Desulfovibrio desulfuricans: one gene and its partner. The protein of the gene in region 1 interacts with the protein of each later gene in a pairwise test. Links are inferred from orthologs where the notes say so. Each region holds a gene or a part of one and is shown on either strand. Other genes may lie near its edges.

The links. The genes of interacting proteins can lie anywhere in the genome.
Region 2: the proteins of mrdA (region 1) and NE637_RS10685 interact in binary tests that used the Escherichia coli proteins (3 or more experiments, as listed by UniProt). The link is inferred for Desulfovibrio desulfuricans from one-to-one orthologs.

What each region holds. Positions count from the first base shown.
Region 1 is NZ_JANFYZ010000004.1:54,419-61,965, reverse strand. What follows is about bases 1,853-4,851. They hold mrdA (penicillin-binding protein 2), read right to left. Parts: upstream 4,311-4,851; coding sequence 2,394-4,310; downstream 1,853-2,393. Other genes in these bases: mreC (rod shape-determining protein MreC), read right to left, coding at 4,761-4,851; NE637_RS06075 (hypothetical protein), read right to left, coding at 4,294-4,764; rodA (rod shape-determining protein RodA), read right to left, coding at 1,853-2,210. Outside these bases: NE637_RS06095 (GAF domain-containing protein), read right to left, coding at 1-383; NE637_RS06090 (bactofilin family protein), read right to left, coding at 739-1,080; more of rodA, read right to left, coding at 1,104-1,852; more of mreC, read right to left, coding at 4,852-5,651; NE637_RS06065 (rod shape-determining protein), read right to left, coding at 5,773-6,813; mnmL (tRNA modification radical SAM protein MnmL/YtqA), read left to right, coding at 7,040-7,547. UniProt on the Escherichia coli protein: Catalyzes cross-linking of the peptidoglycan cell wall. Responsible for the determination of the rod shape of the cell. Is probably required for lateral peptidoglycan synthesis and maintenance of the correct diameter during lateral and centripetal growth.
Region 2 is NZ_JANFYZ010000008.1:28,388-33,775, forward strand. Bases 1-3,114 are described here. They hold NE637_RS10685 (penicillin-binding protein 1A), read left to right. Parts: upstream 1-395; coding sequence 396-2,834; downstream 2,835-3,114. Other genes in these bases: NE637_RS10680 (TusE/DsrC/DsvC family sulfur relay protein), read left to right, coding at 1-191; ade (adenine deaminase), read left to right, coding at 3,015-3,114. In the rest of the region: more of ade, read left to right, coding at 3,115-4,736; NE637_RS10695 (tRNA (adenine-N1)-methyltransferase), read left to right, coding at 4,805-5,388. UniProt on the Escherichia coli protein: Cell wall formation. Synthesis of cross-linked peptidoglycan from the lipid intermediates.

The sequences.
Region 1 (7,547 bases):
AGGCCAATGGCTTTGCCGTCAGCCATGAGGGGGGAGGACAGCACGGAAACAAGGCCTTCGGCCTTGGCCGATTCCGGGTACTGAAAACGCCCGTCGGCGGTGGCGTCCTTAAGGTGAATGGTCTTGCCGGAAAGCACTTCGCCGTCAAGGCCGCTGCGTTTCACTTCCACCGGGCCTTTACGCATGTAGGTGGAGGAAAGGCCGTGGGCGGCGCTGGGCAGCAAGAAGCGTCCGGTGCTGTCCAGCAGACGGATGGTGCTTGCTTTGCAGCCCATGGTAACGGCGGTTTGCTCGGTGATTTTGTGCAGAACTTCGCGGGGCTCAAGGCTGGAGTTGATAACCAGCGCCACATCCCTGAGCGCACGGAAATAATCGTGTGCCATAGGTGCCTCCTGAGGAAAGCGTTTCGACAGGTATTAAAGCCTGCCGCGCATGAATTGTTGATCTGGTTTGTAACACGTTTTCCAGTTCCAACTATGCGCTATTTTTCTGCATCAGGCAAATGTGGTGTGGCATGGCCCGGCGAATATGCCATAAACAGGCAAGAGTGCACCAATGCAGCGCTATTTCAGGAGGCTGCTGGCCGGGATACTTGCATTGGCAGGATCCTTTCTGGGCAGCGCAGCAAAATTGCCGCAGGCTCTTATCGATCTGTCCGCGCAGGGAAGCCGAACGTTGAGAAAACGCGGCTTGGCGCACCCTCAGGCGTTCTTGCTTTGCCCCCTAAGCCTTGGGCCCTTAAGCCTTGGGCTTGACCGGGGCCTTCATGCTGATCTGGCCTTCAATGATGCCGCCTTCTTCCGTAAGCAGATTGGGCGTGACAACCTGACCTTCGAGCACCCCGGAGCTGTAAACCACGATGCGGCGTTTGGCCGTCACATCGCCGGTGAAGTGGCCGGAAAGCAGCAGTTCACCCACATCAAGGGTGCCCTGCACCTGAGCATCCTTGCCCACGTTGAGCGTACCGTCACTGACAATTTCGCCAGTATAGCGGCCTTCAATGCGCACAGTGCCCTTGAAGTTGAGCTTGCCTTCATAGACGGTATCGGAGCCGAGGTACGCTATTTCGTCCTTTGCCACGTTTATCCCCTTTGGCTTTACAGTTAGCTTTTAAACATGAAACGTCGCATGGACACGTTGAGTACAATGCCAAGCAGTGTGAAGTTGACCACCGTGGCGCTGCCGCCGTAGCTGATGAAGGGCAAGGGAATGCCCACCACCGGCATGAGGCCTATGACCATGCCCATGTTGATAAAAATCTGCCAGAAAAAGTAAAAAAACACCCCAACCACCAGGGTACTGCCAAAGCGATCCTTGGCCTGAACTGCGGTTGAGAAGATGGAAAGCAAAAACAGGCAGAACAGCGTGACCAGAGCCACGCAGCCCACAAAACCCCATTCCTCGCCAAAAACAGCCACGGCAAAGTCGGAGTGGCGTTCGGGCAGAAAGCGCAACTGGCTCTGCGTGCCTTCGCGAAAACCCTTGCCCCACAATTCGCCCGATCCAATGGCAATGCGCGACTGGATGATGTGATACCCTGTGCCGCGCGGGTCGTTGCCGGGGTCCAGAAACGTCAGGATGCGCTGGCGCTGGTAATCGTGCATACCCACAAACCACATGAAGGCCACAGCGGCTGGCGCTACCAGCAGGCATGTTTTGAGCACGTAGCCCTTAAGCCCGTGGAACAGGATCATGCCGCCCATGATCAGCAATATGAGCAGGGTAGTGCCCAGATCGGGCTGAACGATGATAAGCCCGCAAGGAATAAGGCCCACGCAAAGCACGCTGCAAAAATTTTTCCAGCCCAGGGGGCGGCTGTCGCGCGCCAGCAGGCGCGCCACCAGAACCAGCACGGAAAGCTTGGCCATTTCTGAAGGCTGCAAGCTCATGAAACCCAGCGAAATCCAGCGCTTGGCACCGTAGACTGTTTTGCCCGCAATGGGCACCAGCAGCAGAAGAAAGACGGTTATGAGAAAGAAAGGCCAGGCAAGGTTGCGCAACTGGCGGTAGTCAAAAACCATTGCCAGCAGCATGCATACCACGCCGCACAGGCCCCAGATCAGCTGGCGCTGATAAAAGGAATTGAATGCCAGGCCAGATTCCACGCGCGTACCGCTGGCGGAATACAGGTTGCCCACGCCCACAAGATAGAGCAGCAGCATACAGGCCAGAAGGCCCCAGTTGATATAGCTGAAAAGGCGATTATCCATGCCGCTTGTCCGCTTGTCAGGAATGCGTGGTTGCAGGGTGGTCTGAAAAGGCTTGTCCATGTGCCGCGCACCGCAACACTCCTTGCCCGTGGCGGGCCTTGCTGCGATTGTTGGCTGCGCTCTTGCCATTGGAGCAAACATTGTTTGCGCCTGTGCGCGGTGCCGGCTCTTTGCGCATGTTGCCTAGTCCGTGGGGTCTACGGCTGCGGTTGGGGCGGGCAACACGATCATGGGCGCGTTGGGGTCAGGCCCGAAAAGATAGTCGTAAACCTTGCGGGCCACAGGGCCAGCCACACTTGAACCGCCGCCGCCGTGTTCTACCATGACAATAACCACGTAGGTTTTGCCGTCTTTAACACCCCAGGTGGCAATCCAGGCGTGGTCACGCTGGGCGTATTCCATTTCTGACATTTTCAGGCGGCGGTCGCCCGCGGCCATCTTGAGTTTGACCACCTGCGCCGTGCCTGTTTTACCGCCCATGTCGGCATCCTTGCGGCCCACAACCTTGGCTGTGCCGCCGTTGGCAGTGCGGCGCATGGCCTCCACCACAAACTTGAGCGTTTCAGGCTTGGCGGGTACGCGCCCGCGCACTTCGCGGGTGGCGTCATCCACAAGCTGGGGCTTGAGCAGATCGCCGCCGTTGAGCAGGGCCGAAACAAATACTGCTACCTGCACCGGTGTCACCAGGGTGTAGCCCTGGCCGATGGACACGTTGTAGGTTTCACCGCGTGTCCACGGGCGACCAAAACGCCGCCGTTTCCAGTCGCGCGAAGGCACAAGACCCGATTTTTCGTGCGGCAGATCAATGCCTGTAGGCCGCCCGAATCCACAAGCCTTGGCGAATTCTTCCAACTTGTCAATGCCCAGGCGGTCGCCCATCTGGTAGAAATAGACGTCGCAGGAGTCGATGAGCGCGTGCACGAGGTCTTCCGAGCCGTGCCCGCCACGCTTCCAGCAGCGGAAAATCTGGTTGCCCAGCTTGACCTGACCGGGGCAGAACACGCTTTCGCGCGGGTTAACGCCCTTTTCAAGCAGCATGGTGGCCATAACCAGCTTCCATACGGAACCTGGGGGGTACACGCTCTGGATAACGCGGTTCTGCAAGGGAAAGCGGTTGTTGGTGCGCAGGGCGTCCCAGTCGCGTTGCGAAATGCCCGCAGCAAAAAGATTGTTGTCGTAGGCCGGGGATGTCACCAGCGCGCGCAGTTTGCCGCTGTCCGGCTCCATGACCACGATGCAGCCAGCCTCGCCGCCGAGGGCGTCCCAGGCGGCCTTTTGCAGGCCCGCATCGAGCGAAAGATGTATTTCGTGCCCGCCGCGCGGTTCATCGCGCAGGGTCTTGCCAAGCACCCGGGCGTGGGCGTCAACCTCGACATCGTACAATCCCTTGCGGCCCCGCAACTGCTTTTCCAGCTCCAGTTCCAGCCCTTGCTTGCCCACCAGATCGCCCATGGCAAGGGCGCTGTCCGCGGCCATTTCCTGCTCGTTGGCTTCTGCAACGTAGCCAAGAATATGGGCGAAAAGTTCTTTCTCGGGGTAGCTGCGCTTGGTGCGCACCACAATTTCAAGCCCCGGCCATTCGTGAATCTCGGATTCAATGCGGGCCACAAGGTCAAAGTCGATATCGGTGATGAGCAGCAGAGGCTCAAAGGGTTTGACCTTGAAGCGGTCCTGCCGGAACTTGTCCCAGACCTGCTGGAGGGGAATGCCCGACCATTCGCTTATCTGGGCCAGGGTGGCCGGGATGTCGTGGCAGTCTTCGCGTACGATGGAAAGGCCGTAGGCGGTGCGGTTGTCGGCCAGCACCTTGCCCTTGTCGTCCATGATGCGCCCGCGCGGGGCAAAGATGCGCTCAATGCGCAGGCGGTTGTCCTGCGCCTGACGCGCAAACTCTTCACCCCTGTGCACCTGCAAATACCAGAAGCGCACCACAAGCACAAAAAACATCAGACCCACCAGAACCTGAAGCAGGATTGCGCCCGCGCGCGGCGGCTGATAGCCCTCGCTCTCGACCTGAATCTTGAGCCAGGAGCGAATGCCCTTATGCTGCGCCTTGTCTTTGTGCGCCAGCAGCGAGGTATTGTCAGTTTTCCTGATCATCGGGGTTCCAGTGGCGGGTGGCCACCAACAGCCGCCAGGCGAAGGGCACAAAGATGGCCTGAATCAGGCTTGTGTCCAGGGTTCCCTGCACATCGAAAGGCAGGTTCTGCAAAGGGGCCATGAGCCACGCAATGGCGTAGTATGCGGCGCCCAGGCAGGCTGACAGCAAAAAGACAAAAATGAAATTTTCCACTTCAAACAGCCAGCGGCCCATCTTGAACAGCAAAATGACTGCGGCATACCAGACAATGACGGCCCCGAAGGGGCGCGTGCCCATGCCTTCCTGCAACAGGATGAACACGGGCAGCAGCCAGAGCATATTTTTATAATCCCGTTCCTGCAACAGGATGATCAGGCCAACCGTGAGCACATCAAGCCCCGGTACCGCCGCCTGCAAAACAATGGCGCAGGCCATGAAAAAGGCCCACCATGCAATGCTGCGGAGCGTCCTCATGGCGTGGCGCTTTTGGGCGCGGGCGGGCCCACGAATTCTTTGGGAGCTTCGCTGGGTTCCAGCGGGCGGGGCGCGCCGGTGGATTCGAGCAGCAGCACTTCTTCAAGGTGTTGCAGGTCAACCAGCGGTTCTGCCTTGATGGCCATGAACTGGGTGTAGTCCGAAGGAGCCACGCGCAGTACGCGCGCCACAGGTATGCCCTTGGGGTACTTGCCGTCCAGACCGGAGGTGATGATTATTTCGCCGGGCTTGACCTTGGCATCGCGCTGCACAAAGTTGACTTCAAGCTTTTGGCCCGTGCCCATGCCCATGAGGATGCCGGGAGCCCGGCTTTCCTGCGAAAAAACGGCTATGCGGCTGCTGGGATCAGTGAGCAGCAACACAATGGAACTGTGGGCGCTGGCCTTGAGAACGCGGCCAACCAGGCCAAGGTGCGTGACCAGCGGCGTGCCCGGACGCCCGCCCGTGCTGTAACCCCGGCTGATGGTGATGCTGTCCAGAACGGCGTTGGGGCCCATGCGGCCGGAAAGAACGCGGGCTCCAAGGGGACGCCATGTCTGGTCTACCGGCAGTTGCACCAGCGCGCGCAGGCGTTTGAGCTCGGCCAGATCTTCGCCATTGGCAAGCAGGCGCGCTTCGAGTTCGTCCACCTTTTGCTTGAGGGCTTCGTTTTCTTCGCGCACGCCCACAAGGTCAAAATAGCGATCCCACATGTTTTCCGCAGCGTCCTGCGCCGAACGAACGGGCGTGAGCACCGCGCCGGTGATTTCAAGCCCCAGTTTCGCGGCCAGGTCGTCCAGAACGCGCGTGCGCTGATTCCAGGAATACATGCCCAGAAACAGGATGAGCAAAATGCCCGCGAGGAGGAGAAGACGCCGCAGTGTCACAGGCGGAAGCTCCTGAAAGCCGGTGCGGAATAAATCGCGCCCCTGTACCGGAGACGCAGAACCGGAAGCTCGTGTTCCGGCATTGCGTCAGCCGCACAGGGGCGCGAGGACAAGGTCGGTTCTAGTCGATGCACACTTCTTTAAGAATGTGCAGGTTGTCCAGCGCTTTGCCGGTACCCACCACAACCGTGGACAAGGGATCGTCCACAACAGTAATGGGCAACGAGGTTTCTTCGCGCAGCAGTTGGTCAAGGCCCTTGAGTAGCGCGCCGCCGCCCGTGAGCACAATGCCCCTGTCCACAATATCCGCCGCCAGTTCCGGCGGGGTCTGTTCCAGGGCGATGCGCACAGCCTGAACAATACTGTCCACCTGTTCAGAAATGGCTTTGCGCACTTCTTCAGAGGTGATGATAATATTCTGCGGAATACCCGTCACAAGGTCGCGTCCCTTGACTTCGATCTGCTGTTCCGGATCGAGCGGATAGGCGGATGCGATCTTGATCTTGATTTCTTCAGCGGAAGATTCGCCGATGAGCATGTTATACTTGCGCTTGACGTGGGTCATGATGGCTTCGTCCATCTTGTCGCCGCCCACGCGCACAGAGCGCGAGTACACAATGCCCGAAAGGGAGATGACCGCCACTTCAGTGGTGCCGCCGCCGATATCCACCACCATGTTGGAGGTGGGTTCCTGAATGGGCAGATCCGCGCCGATGGCCGCTGCCATGGGTTCTTCGATGAGGTACACTTCACGTGCGCCAGCGGACTGGGCCGACTCTTTCACGGCGCGCTTTTCCACCTGGGTGATGCCCGTAGGTACGCAAATCATGATGCGCGGGCGCACAAGACGCCGCGAATTGTGAACCTTGGCGATAAAGTGGCGCAGCATGGCCTCGGTAACTTCAAAGTCGGCGATAACGCCGTCCTTCATGGGGCGGATAGCCCAGATGTTGCCAGGGGTTCTGCCCAGCATGCGCTTGGCATCGTGCCCAACGGCAAGAACTACATTGTTGCCGCGCGGGTCTTTTTTGACCGCAACCACAGAGGGCTCGCGCAACACAATTCCCTGCCCCTTGACATAAACGCAGGTGTTGGCTGTGCCAAGGTCAATGGCCAGGTCATTGGAAAACAATCCTAGTGCGAAATCCAGAATTTTGGACATTACTCTAACTTGCCTCGCTGTGCTGGTGTGCTACCTTACCGTCATGTTGAAACAACTCCCGCACCCGGCGAGGCGAAGAGGCCTGGAGTGGGGGCGCTGTTGGAATTGGTAACGTCAGGCTGAAAACTGTTCTGCTAAAACTGGCATGAAGTCAAGACGGTGGACGCAGGGTTAAAATATTTGTCCCGCCGGAAGGCGCGGAAATAAGCCTTCAAGGGACGCAAACATGCAGCGCTGGCATACTCTGGCCGCTTATTATAATCAACGCTACGGCAGCCGGGTGCAAAAAATTCCACTTGACGCCGGGGCCTCCTGCCCCAACCGCGACGGTACGCTTTCGTTTTCCGGCTGCATGTTTTGCAATGCCAATGGATCCGGCTCTGGCCGTGCAAAACAGGGCGATTCCCTACTGCAACAGTGGAATTACTGGCGCTCCATATATCTGCGGGACGACCCCAATACGCGCTTTATTGCATATCTGCAATCCTTCTCCAACACGTATGGGCCATCAGAACGCCTGCAACAACTGCTCCAAACCGTTCGGCAACTGCCCGGCTGTTTTGGAATAGCCGTAGGAACCCGCCCCGACTGTCTTGATGACGAAAAGCTCGACCTGCTCGCAGCCCTTGATTGCGACCTCTGGCTGGAATTGGGCCTGCAAACGGTCCATGACCAGACCCTTGCCCGCATTAACCGGGGCCATTCCGCAGCCAGCGCTGAAAATGCCGTGCGCA
Region 2 (5,388 bases), on another replicon or contig:
ACGCTGATCACCAGAAGATCCTTGACTTCCTGCAGGACTACTACAAGAAGAACGGCATTGCCCCCATGGTCCGTATTCTTTCCAAGAACACCGGCTACAAGCTGAAGGAAGTGTACGAACTCTTCCCCTCCGGCCCCGGCAAAGGCGCCTGCAAAATGGCCGGCCTGCCTAAGCCCACTGGCTGCGTGTAGTCCAGCCGCAACATTTTGGAAAAAAGCGGAAGGGAAACCTTCCGCTTTTTTTTGCCCATACCGCCCTGCTCGGGCATGCGCCGCCCATACCGTGCGGCGCGCCCGCCGGGGCTTGCCTTTCTGGCAACATTTCATATCTTCTCATCAGCCCGCGCTACGCTCCCCTCCCTTTACGCCGGGCCAAAAAAACGGTATCGCCCTGCCATGAAAATTCGTCTGTCCCTGAAAAAATGCGCCCTCTGGTTTATGGGCATCGTTATAGTCTGCGGCCTGCTGGGCGGCGGCGCGGTGGCCATGCTTTTTTACTGGGCCTCGCGCGACCTGCCCGACCTGAACCGTATCGCCGAATACAAGCAGCCGCAGGCTACTGTCATTCTGGCGCGCGACGGTTCAACCCTTGGCACCCTCTATCACGAAAAGCGCTTTGTCATTGGGCTCAAGGACATGTCGCGCTATCTGCCCATGGCCTTTCTGGCTGCGGAAGACGACGCCTTCTACAGGCACATGGGCATTGACCCCGTGGCCATCGCACGCGCCGCCATCAACAACTTCCGCAAGGGACGCCAGGGCGAGGGCGGCAGCACCATTACCCAGCAGCTCATCAAGCAATTGCTGCTCACATCCGAGCGCAGCTATACCCGCAAGATGAAAGAGGCCATTTTGGCCTATCAACTTGAAAGAAACTTCACCAAGGATCAGATCCTTACCATATATCTGAACCAGATATATCTGGGTGAACACGCCTTTGGCGTGGAATCGGCTGCCCGCACCTATTTTGGCAAGCATGCCGCTGATATCACCCTGGCCGAAAGCGCCGTCATTGCGGGCCTGCCCAAGGCCCCCAGTTCTTACAATCCCTTCCGCAGGCCGGAGGAAGCCAAGAACCGGCAGATGTACGTGCTTGGCCGACTGCGCGACCTCAAGTGGATCACTCAGGCCGAGTATGATCAGGCTGTGGCCGAACCGCTGGTCTACTGGAGCATGCCCGAGGGCATGGGCGGTGCGGCGCAGTGGTATCTTGAAGAAGCCCGTCGCCTGCTGGTGGAATTTTTTACGGAATCAAACCTCCGCGCACTGGGGGTGGAAACCACCAAGTACGGCGCGGATTACGTGTACGAAGCAGGCCTGACAGTGCAAACCGCCATGGATCCTGCACATCAGACTGCGGCTGGCGCGGCCCTGCGCCGTGGGCTGGAAGAACTGGACAAGCGCCAGGGCTGGCGCGGCCCTGTGGAGCAGCTTGACCCGGCAAAACAGAAGGAATTTCTGGCGAAAAACCAGTTTTCTCCCCTTGATCTGGCAGGCGGTGACTGGGTGAAGGCCCTTGTGACCACCGTGGATACCAAGGAAGTCAAAGTGGCGCTGGGCCAGGGATATACGGGCATTGTGCCTGTTTCGGCCATGTCCTGGGCGCGCAAGCCCAACCCCAAGGTTGCGGCTGCCAACGCGCCAGCCATCAAAGACCCCCGCCAGGTGGTGGCGGTTGGCAATGTTATCTGGGTTTCCGCAGAAGAAATCACGGTTACGGAAACCAACGCCAAGGGCCGCAAAGAGCAGAAAACCATTCCTTTTGATCCCACTGCGGTCAAAAAGAATACCCCTATCCATCTGCGCTTGCAGCAGGATCCGCTGGTGCAGGGGGCCATTGCCTCCGTGGAACCGCAGAGCGGCGACGTTGTGGCCCTTATCGGCGGCTACCAGTTTGGCGACAGCCACTTTAACCGCGCAACGCAGGCTCGCCGTCAGCCCGGCTCCAGCTTCAAGCCTGTGGTCTATTCCACGGCCATGGACTTTGGCTTTACGCCCGCCTCCACGGTGCTGGACGCGCCCTTTGTGTATGTGAACCCCTACACCAATGAAGTGTGGAGGCCCTCAAACTACGAACACAACTACAAGGGCGAACTGCCCCTGCACACGGCTCTGGCCCTTTCCCGCAATACCTGCACCGTGCGCGTGGCGCAGCAGGTGGGCATAGCCAATGTGGTGCAGCGCGCCAAGGCTCTGGGGCTTGAACCGCATTTTCCGCAGGAACTGGCTATCAGCCTCGGCGCTGTGGCCGTGTCTCCGCTTAATCTTACGCAGGCCTACGCTGCCTTTGCCAATCAGGGGCTTGGGGTGCGCCCGCGCATCATCACCTCCATCAGCGACCCGCAGGGCCGTGTGCTCTACAGGCAGGAAGTGGAACACTGGCAGGCTGTCAGCCCCCAGAACGCCTACATTATGGACACTTTGCTCAAGGAAGTTGTCAATTCCGGCACTGGCGGGCGCGCCAGGATTGATGGGCGCATCATAGCGGGTAAAACCGGCACCACCAATGATGAACGCGACGCGTGGTTCATGGGCTTTTCGCCCTACCTCGTGACCGGCGTCTACGTGGGTTACGATCAGGTGCAGAGCCTTGGCCGCCTTGAACAGGGCGGGCGTACTGCCGCCCCCATCTTCCGTTACTACCGCAGTGAAGTGGAAGACCGCTACCCCAAGGACGACTTTGTGATGCCCGAGGGCATTGTGATGGCCGATGGCCTGGCTTTCAAGGCCGACCAGCCCATGCAGGGCGCATCTGCGACCTCCCCCACCACTGCCGATGGAACGGCAGTGGATACCTCGGAAGGCGGCGAAGACCTGATGCGCCAGATGTTCTAAGCGCAGGCCCCAGAAGCCAGACGTTTAAAGCCACAGTCACGCACGGAATTGCACCAGCCGAAAGACTATGCAGCTTCCGTGCGTGACGCGGCGTAGACAAGACCGCCCGGCAAAAGCCGAATTTCCCATCCTGCAAGCGCTCCGGCGTGGTGCAGCCTGCCCTGCGGGGCGGAGACCTCCATGAAACATCGCATCAACATGGCCGCCGGAACCGAACCGGCGGATATCCTCATCACAAACGCCAGAGTCGTTGATGTTTTTTCCGGTCTGGTGCGGCAGGATTCCGTGGCCATCGGCGACGGCGTTTTTCTGGGTTTTGGCCAGCGCGAGGCCCGCGAAGTGGTGGACGCACAAGGGGCCTATCTGCTGCCCGGCTTCATCGATGCCCACATCCATCTGGAATCCAGCATGGTCACTCCAGCGCGCTTTGCCGAGATGGCCCTGCCCCACGGCACCACATCCGTTGTGGCAGACCCGCACGAGCTGGCCAACGTATGCGGCACTGCCGCCTTGCGCTTCTTGCTTGCCAGCGCCCAGACCCTGCCCTTGAGCATTTTTCTGGCCCTGCCTTCATGCGTTCCGGCCACGCCATTTGAAGACAGCGGCGCGGTGTTGAAAGCCGAAGACCTGGCTCCCTTCATGGACGACCCGTACGTGGCCTCGCTGGGCGAAATGATGAACTACCCCGGCGTGCTCAGCGGCGATCCTGAAGTGCTGGAAAAGCTTGCCCTGAGCCGTTCACGGCGCAAGCCCGTTGACGGACACGCCCCGGCCCTGCTGGGCAGGGAACTTGACGCCTACCTGTGCACGGGCATTGCCAATACGCACGAGTGCACCACAGCTGAAGAATTTCACCAGAACCTCATGCGCGGCTGCCGCATCTTTTTGCGAGACGGCTCCGCAGCGCGCAACCTGCCCGCGCTGGCCCCGCTGGTCACGCCCGGCAACTGCCACCGCTGCGCCTTTTGCTGCGATGACCGCCACGCCTCCGAACTCCTTACTGCGGGCCATATGGACGAAGTGCTGCGCAAGGCCGTGGCCCTGGGCATGGACCCCGTCACGGCAGTGCGTCTATGTACCCTCAACGCCGCCGAGGCCGAGGGACTGCCAGGCAAGGGGGCCATTGCCCCCGGCTATGACGCCGACTGCGTGCTGGTTGACGATCTGGCATCCTTCAACGTGCGCATGACCTTTGCGGGGGGGAGGCAGATCGCCGCAGAAGGCCGCATGCTCGTCCTGCTGGCGGATCCGCCCCTGAACGACCTGACCAATACGGTGCGGCTTGCGCCCCTGCCGGATGACGTGCTTGCTCTGCCCCTGCCGTCGGGCCGCGCACGGGTTATCCGCCTGCACCCCGGTTCGCTGGTGACGGATGCCGAAGAGCATGACGTCGCCTGCACCAATGGACTTTTTGACGCCCGCCAGAACGACGGTCTGTGCAAGCTGGCAGTTGTGGAGCGCCACAAGGCCACTGGCAAGGTGGGCGTGGGCATTCTGGCAGGATACGGCCTGCGCAACGCGGCTGTGGCAACCTCAGTGAGCCACGACTCGCACAATATTGTGGTCTGCGGGGACAACGATGCAGACATGCTGGCCGCCGTGCGCCGGGTTGCCGCCATGGGCGGCGGCATCGCCGTTGCGGGCGAAGGCCGGATTCTTGAGGAGCTGCCCCTGCCCGTGGCCGGGCTGATGACCCACGAAGCCCCGGAAACCGTGGTGCGTGCGCTGGATGCCATCCACGGCCTGCTGCACGGGCACGGCATTCCGGCCAATGTGGCTCCGCTCATGGCTCTGAGCTTCATGGCCCTGCCCGTGATTCCCTCGCTCAAGCTGACCGCGCGCGGTCTTTTTTCCGTTGCCGACTGGCGCTTTGTTTCGGTAGACGCGGCAGCGCGGCTCTGAGGCATTTTTTCTGACACCTGAGGGTAGCGTCCATTGCGCAGCCCTGAAGCAGCTAATAAAGGAACCTCATGATTCCCTTCGGTACGCTTGTCGTCTATGTAACCCCCAAGGGCCGCCGCTATGTCAAACGCCTCGTTGAAGGCCAGGACTGGCACAGCAATGATGGCACCCTTGTTTCCACCGAGGTGGCGCAGGCTGACCTTGGCTCTGTGGTCTACACCAACCAGAATGTGCCCATTCAGGTGATGGAAGCCACCCTGTATGACCGCCTCAAGGGCCTCAAGCGTCAGACGCAGATCATCTACCCCAAGGATATCGCCTATATCTGCCTGCGCCTCGGCGCTGGCCCGGGGCGTACCATCATCGAGGCGGGCTGCGGTTCCGGCGGCCTGACCACTGGCCTTTCGTGGTTCTGCGGCCCCACCGGGCGCGTGGTGAGCCATGAGGCCCGTGAGGAATTCATGAAGCTGGCGCGCCGCAACCTTGAGTGGGCTGGCGTGGGCGAAAATGTGGAACTGCACAACCGCGATGTGGCCGAAGGCTTTGCCGTGACCGGTGCGGACGCGCTCTTCCTTGATGTGCGCACCCCGTGGGAATACCTCGACCATGCTCTGGCCGCAGTGCGCCCTGGTGCGAGCTTCGGCTTTTTGCT